One region of the Massilia timonae genome, then DNA from elsewhere that is predicted to be linked to it. Evidence: riboswitches for the same ligand, from Rfam matches in the RefSeq annotation. Region 1 holds a riboswitch; the other holds the start of a gene.
The links. Region 1 has a riboswitch for thiamine pyrophosphate ahead of LO55_RS14960 (TonB-dependent receptor). Riboswitches for the same ligand answer to the same signal wherever they lie in the genome.
Positions count from the first base shown of each region.

Region 2: linked by a shared signal. The riboswitch ahead of thiC (phosphomethylpyrimidine synthase ThiC) and the one ahead of LO55_RS14960 (TonB-dependent receptor) in region 1 are both predicted to bind thiamine pyrophosphate.

Region 1 is NZ_JRYB01000001.1:3,462,586-3,465,973, forward strand. It holds gene LO55_RS14960 (TonB-dependent receptor) at 1-2,063, opposite strand, end outside; TPP riboswitch at 2,145-2,242, opposite strand; gene LO55_RS14965 (DUF535 family protein) at 2,302-3,207, opposite strand.
Region 2 is NZ_JRYB01000001.1:696,821-700,208, reverse strand. It holds gene LO55_RS03120 (hypothetical protein) at 1-715, shown strand, start outside; gene LO55_RS03115 (hypothetical protein) at 712-1,122, shown strand; TPP riboswitch at 1,204-1,310, shown strand; gene thiC (phosphomethylpyrimidine synthase ThiC) at 1,385-3,310, shown strand; gene thiS (sulfur carrier protein ThiS) at 3,311-3,388, shown strand, end outside.

The DNA.
Region 1 (3,388 bases):
TCACGCCAATAAAACTTGTCGAATGCATTATCGACCCGCGCGCGGATAATCGTGTTCAGCCCACCCGCGCGCAGCAGGTAGGACGCCCCGAACCCCGCCACGTGGTAGCCCGGCACCTTCACCCGGTTGGCCGGATCGAACACCTTGTTGCCCGAATACTGCCACTGGGCGTCGAGCTTCAGCCCCGCCACCTGCGGCACCGCGTACTCGATCCAGGCGGTGGTGCGCAGTTCCGGCACATTGGTCACGCGCTTGCCTTCGGTCGACGCGTCGCCCGTGTCCTTCTGGTCGGTGTCGAGCGCCATCAGCGACAGGCTGTAGTTCAGGTTCTGGGTGGCGCGGCCCATTGCCGACAGTTCGACGCCGCGGTGGGTCTGCTCGCCGGCGCGCACGAAGGTGTTGGCGGCGTTCGTGTATTCCAGCCCCTGGCGGATCTCGAACAGCGCGCCCGACAGCGCCAGCTGCTCGTTGACGTTGCGCTTGACGCCGAATTCCAGCTGCTTCGAGCGGCTCGGCGGCAGGGCGGTGTTCTGGTTGGTGGTTTCCATCGGCGCGATGCCGCCGTACTGCAGGCCATGGCTGATCGAGCCGTATACGCGCCAGTCGCGCGCCGGCGCGTACACCAACGCCACGTTCGGCAACGCGAACGAATCCTTCGTGTGCACCCAGCCGCCTTCGATTTCTTCCAGCGCGTCGAGCTTGAGCTTCACGTAGCGCACGCCGGCGTGCAAGGTCAATTGCGGCGACAAGGTCAGCACGTCCTGCACGAACAGCGAGCGCTCTTCGGTAGCGCGGCGTTCCATGACGGGGCCGGTCACGCGGTCGCCCGACACCGGCGGCACGACGGTCGGGTTCCAGATATTGCTGGAGCCGACGTAGTCGTAGACGTATTCGCCGAAGCTGTCATGGCGCTCGGCATACGAGCCGCCGATGGTGAGGGAGTGGCGCACCGCGCCGGTGGCGAAGCGGCCCTGCAGCATCGCCTGCAGGCCCCACGGCGTCTTGCGCTCGCCGGTGCTCTGGAAGTCGTACACGTCGTAGTCGCCATTCGAGCAGTAGCCCGGATAGTAGCCGTCGCCCTCGTTGCTGCAGCCGTAGGGAAAGGCGGTGAAGTCGTCGCGCTTGAACCAGTGCTTGTTGGCGCTGACTGTGGCGTTCCATGCGTCGCTGAGGCGGTACTCGAAGCGCAGGCCCAGATTGCTGCTGTCGGTGTCGACCGGCCTGGTCCAGGGCTGGTCGTTGAGCAGGGTCTTGGGCGAGACGCCGGTCGGCAGGACTTCGTCGCGGATCAGCTGGTAGCCCGGCGCCGTGACCTGCGACTTGTGCTGGTGGTCGAGGTCGATCTGGAACAGCGCGTCCGGCGTGATCTGCCAGTCGAAGGCGGCCGACACGAACTGGCGCTCGCCGTCGGCGCCGCGCACGTAGGATTTCAGGTCTTCGGCTGCGGCGTTGATGCGATAGCCGAAGCGGCGGTCCGCGAAGCGGCCGCCCAGGTCGACCGCGCCGTACACGGTGCCGCGCTCGCGCACCTCCACCGTGGCCTGGCGCAGCGGGGCGTTGGTCGGGCGCTTGGTGACGAAGTTGATCATCCCGCCCGGCGCCGCGACGCCGGCCTGCAGGCCGGCCAGGCCGCGCAAGACCTCGATGCGTTCCTTGTTCTCGAGCGGGATCTGCGTGTCGCCCGAGATCGCGATCATGTCCTTGCGGTAGCTGGTGGCGTTGTCGAGCGCGAAGCCGCGGATCGAGAACTGCTCGGCGTAGCCGATCGCATTGTAGGCGTCGCCGATCGAGGCGTCGTAGCGCGCGGCGTCGGTGGCGCTGCGGATCGACAGGTCCTGCATCTGGCCCTGGCTGATCGAAGAGATCGAAGCCGGGGAATCGAGCAGCTGCACGTCGGAGAAGCCGCCGACGCTGGCGCGATCGAGCGCGATCCACTTGCTGCCGGTGACGACGACCGACGATATGGCCGACTGCGCAGCCTCCTGCGCGGCGGCCTGGGACGACAGGGAAAACGCCTGCACGATGGCGCAGGCGAGGATGGTGTGCTTCGAGGTGAATGTCATGGTTTGCTCTTTTTCGCGCGCAGCGTGGCGCGCCGCTTTTATCAAAGCCGGAGCCAACGTGGGGGAAGGGCAAACGAATGGGGATGCTGCTTTGCGCTTTCCTTCGCTGGCATTATCCAGATCAGGTACGAAGGGTATCTCTCACCCGGAACAGCGTTCCAGGACCCCTAGCGAATCGCGAGTGTATCACGGCCCGCGCGGCCGTGGTGAATCTGTCAACCTGTTCGAGCGGCGCCGCTCAGGCTTTCGCGGTCGACGGCGCCTCGGCCGCGGCGGGCTCGCTGACGGCCGGCGTCGCCATATGGCGCAACAGCACGGCGCGGGCCGCGTCGCCGATGGCGCGCCAGTGTTCGCGCCGCTGCGCCGCGCGCTTGCGGTGCTTCGATGGCATGTCTTGCAGCGGCTTGAGGTAGAACGGCAGCGGGACCACGAAGCTGCGCGCGTCCAGCTCAACGCCGCCCAGGATGCGCCAGAAGCCGTCGTAGGCGTTCTCGAAAGCCTTGTCTTGCGCCGCCTCGTAGGCCACGTGGGCGCTGCCGCGCACCGCGACCACCCGGTCGAAGCCGAGCGCCTGCGCCGCGCCCTGCAGGGCGGCAAAGCAGAAGAAGCTCGGCGAATTGTTGGGGAACACGCGCTCGAAGGCCTCGAAGGCGCCCCCGGCATCGCGCCACAGGCCGGCGTTGCGGGTGACGAAAGGAACGATCGGCAGGTCGACGCCCACCACCGCGCCCTCGACCCAGGTCCAGGACAGGCGGTGCAGCACCGTGCCGCCGACGATCAGGGACAGCGTCAGCTCGCCTTGCGGGTCGATGCGCGGCGCATGCTCGAGCCGCATGATGAAGTTGCCTTCGTCACCCTCTTGCTCGCCCCGGTGCTGCCACAGGACCAGGCCGCCGTGGTGCGCGGCGTGCCGGTAGGCGCTGTTGAAGGTGGCCTCTTCGAAGCGGTAGTGGGCCAGCACGCAGCGCATGCGCTCGCGCACTTTCATGCCGCGGGCCAGGTAGTCGCGGCCGCTCACCTGGCGGAACAGGTCGTCGGCGGGCGCGTTTTCGAGGCGGCGCACCAGCTTGAGGCGGGACAGGGACTGGTGCTCGCGCCAGTAGCGCAGCGCATGCCAGCGTTGGGTGAGACGAGCGAAGATCATCGAGCGCTCCATTCGGCGTAAAGGGACGTTGCCTTGCCGGGCTGCGCGCGATGGTTGGCCACGCCCGGCAAGAGCAAGAAATAATTCCGTTTTGCAATTATCTGCCGAATTGCTAACTCGTGCCCGGACGAAGTGCAAACAGTGCTTGGGAACCAAGGCTGGCGTGATCTGTCATGGGACT
Region 2 (3,388 bases), 2.8 Mb from region 1:
CGCCCATACCTGGCTGCACCCCGATTTCGGCATGGTCAGGGTCGTCATCAGCAAACCGAGCGGCCAGGTGGTCGCCTACGAGCCGATGATCGACCACCTGGTCGGCGAACGCCAGAAAATGCTCGGCGTCGACGACGAGGTGCGCGACAGCGCCTACATCGGCTACGGCAAGGGCGGCTTCTACTTCGATCAGCCGGGGCAGTACCGCGTGCGCGCGGCCTATGCGGCGCTCGACGGCTCGCAAGTGCTGTCCGACATCCTGACGATCCGGGTGCGCTACCCGGTCACGCGCGACGAAGACACGCTGGCCGACCTGTTCATGGGCGACGACCAGGGCGTGCTGCTCTACCTGCAGGGGTCGGACAACGTCTCGCTGCGCTCCGGCAATGACGCGTTCGACGAGGTGATCGACCGCTTCGGCGCGCACCCGCTGGCCACGTATGCGCGTATGGTCAAGGGCATCAATGCGGCGCGGGTATTCAAGACCGTCAACGCGGGCGAGGGCAGGCCCGTCACCGTGCGTCCGGCGCGGACCGAGGAAAGCATCGCCCTGCTATCGAGCGTGACCGCCGCCCACGTGCTCGACCCGGTGTCCGAAGACCAGGTGCTGTACAGCCTGTCCTGCGTCCAGGATGCAACGGGGGACGCACGGGGAGCGCAGGACAGCCTGAACCGGATGTCGATCCAGCCCGGCAAGAAGCCTGACGGGCAATGAAGCGCAAGGTTTTATTTGCCGTCATGCTGGCGCTGGGATCGTCCGGACAGGCGTGCTCCGAGCGCGGCCCGTCCGGCGCCCCGGCGCCGGCACTCAACGAGGAGAAGAAGGTCATGACATTACGCGTGAGGCTGGGCGAAGGCTTCCAGAACAATACCGTGAGCGTGCGGGTCGACGGCAAGCAGGTGTACCAGCGGTCCGGCGTCAGCACCGACTGGACGATCTCGCGTGCGGACGCGGTCGACGTCCACACCGCGGCCGACAGCGTGCAGCTCGAAGTGTCGGTCGACGGCGGGCCGCCGGTCGCGCAAGCCATCGCGCCGGCGCGCACGCCGTTCGTCGAGGTGCGTTCCGTGAACGGCGAGCTGCAGCTGCATGCGCTGGAACAGGAGCCGCCGATGCTGTGATAAAACCACATTCATTTTCCGCCCATCGAAAATCGATTGGGCTATAATCGGCTGGCTGTCCGGGCGCTCACGCGCCTCGACGGCAAACGCTAGGGGTCCTATGCGTCGCCACAACGGCGCGTGGGTGAGAAATACCCTCCGAACCTGATCTGGATAATGCCAGCGAAGGGAAGCAGCCGAATCGATGCAAGCGTGCGCACACCCGCGTCCGCCTTGCCTCACCCGGCACCTCCTTTGCTGGCTCCGCAAGCAAGGGAGCCACATGAACGCACCTCTGAAGTCATCCCGGATATTCGACGCCGCCACCGCCACGGTGGACCACGCGGCAATCAATCCGTTACCCAATTCGCGCAAGGTCTATATCGAAGGCAGCCGGCCCGACATCCGCGTGCCGATGCGCGAAATCAGCCAGTCGCCCACGCCCGACAGCTTCGGCGGCGAACCGAATCCGTCCCTGTTCGTCTATGACACCTCCGGCCCGTACACCGAGCCGGGCGCGGCGATCGACATCCGCAGCGGCCTGGCGCCCATGCGCCAGGCATGGATCGCCGAACGGGGCGACACCGAGCAGCTGGACGGACCCACCTCGCGCTACGGCCAGGCGCGGCTGAACGATCCGCAGCTTGCCGCGCTGCGCTTCAACCTGCAGCGCGCGCCGCGTCGGGCGAGGAGCGGCGCCAACGTCAGCCAGATGCACTACGCGCGCCAGGGCATCATCACCCCTGAGATGGAATTCATCGCGCTGCGCGAAAACATGCAGCGCAAGGAATACATCGCCTCGCTCGAAGCCTCGGGACCGATGGGTCAGCGGGTGGCGGCGCTGCTCGGCCGCCAGCATCCGGGCCAGTCCTTCGGCGCCAGCATCCCGCACGAGATCACGCCGGAATTCGTGCGCTCGGAAGTGGCGCGCGGCCGCGCCGTCATCCCCGCCAACATCAACCACCCGGAACTGGAGCCGATGATCATCGGCCGCAACTTCCTGGTGAAGGTCAACGCCAATATCGGCAACTCGGCCGTCACTTCGTCGATCGGCGAGGAAGTGGAAAAGATGACCTGGGCCATCCGCTGGGGCGCCGACACGGTGATGGACCTGTCGACTGGCAAGCACATCCACGAGACGCGCGAATGGATCCTGCGTAACAGCCCGGTGCCGATCGGCACGGTGCCGATCTACCAGGCGCTGGAAAAGGTCAACGGCAAGGCCGAGGAGCTGAGCTGGGAAATCTTCCGCGATACCCTGATCGAACAGGCCGAGCAGGGCGTCGATTACTTCACCATCCACGCCGGCGTGCTGCTGCGCTATGTGCCAATGACGGCCAACCGCCTGACGGGGATCGTCTCGCGCGGCGGCTCGATCATGGCCAAGTGGTGCCTGGCCCACCACCGCGAATCCTTCCTGTACACGCACTTCGAGGACATCTGCGACATCATGAAGGCGTATGACGTCTCGTTCAGCCTGGGCGACGGCCTGCGTCCCGGCTCGATCTACGACGCCAACGACGAAGCCCAGCTGGCCGAACTCAAGACGCTGGGCGAGCTGACCCAGATCGCCTGGAAGCACGACGTGCAGACCATCATCGAGGGCCCCGGCCACGTGCCGCTGCACCTGATCAAGGAAAACATGGACCTGCAGCTGGAGCAGTGCCACGAGGCGCCGTTCTACACGCTGGGACCGCTCACCACCGACATCGCGCCGGGCTACGACCACATTACTTCGGGCATCGGCGCCGCCAATATCGGCTGGTACGGCACCGCCATGCTGTGCTACGTGACGCCCAAGGAGCACCTGGGCCTGCCCGACAAGAACGACGTCAAGGACGGCATCATCACCTATAAAATCGCCGCGCACGCGGCCGACCTGGCCAAGGGCCATCCGGGCGCCCAGCTGCGCGACAACGCGCTGTCGAAAGCGCGCTTCGAGTTCCGCTGGGAAGACCAGTTTAATTTGGGGCTCGATCCGGACAAGGCGCGCGAATTCCACGACGAGACCCTGCCCAAGGATTCGGCCAAGGTGGCCCACTTCTGCTCGATGTGCGGTCCGCATTTCTGCTCGATGAAGATCACCCAAGAGGTGCGCGAATATGCCGCCGCTAAAGGCGTGCAGGGAGAGACGGCACTGGCCCACGGCATGCAGGAAAAGGCGATCGAGTTCGTGAAGAACGGCGCCCAGCTGTACCGGGAGGTGTGAATGACGCCGATCGAAGTCAACGGCGCGCCGTGCCAGGTGCCGCCGGGGCAAACCCTGTTCGGCCTGCTGGAACAGCTG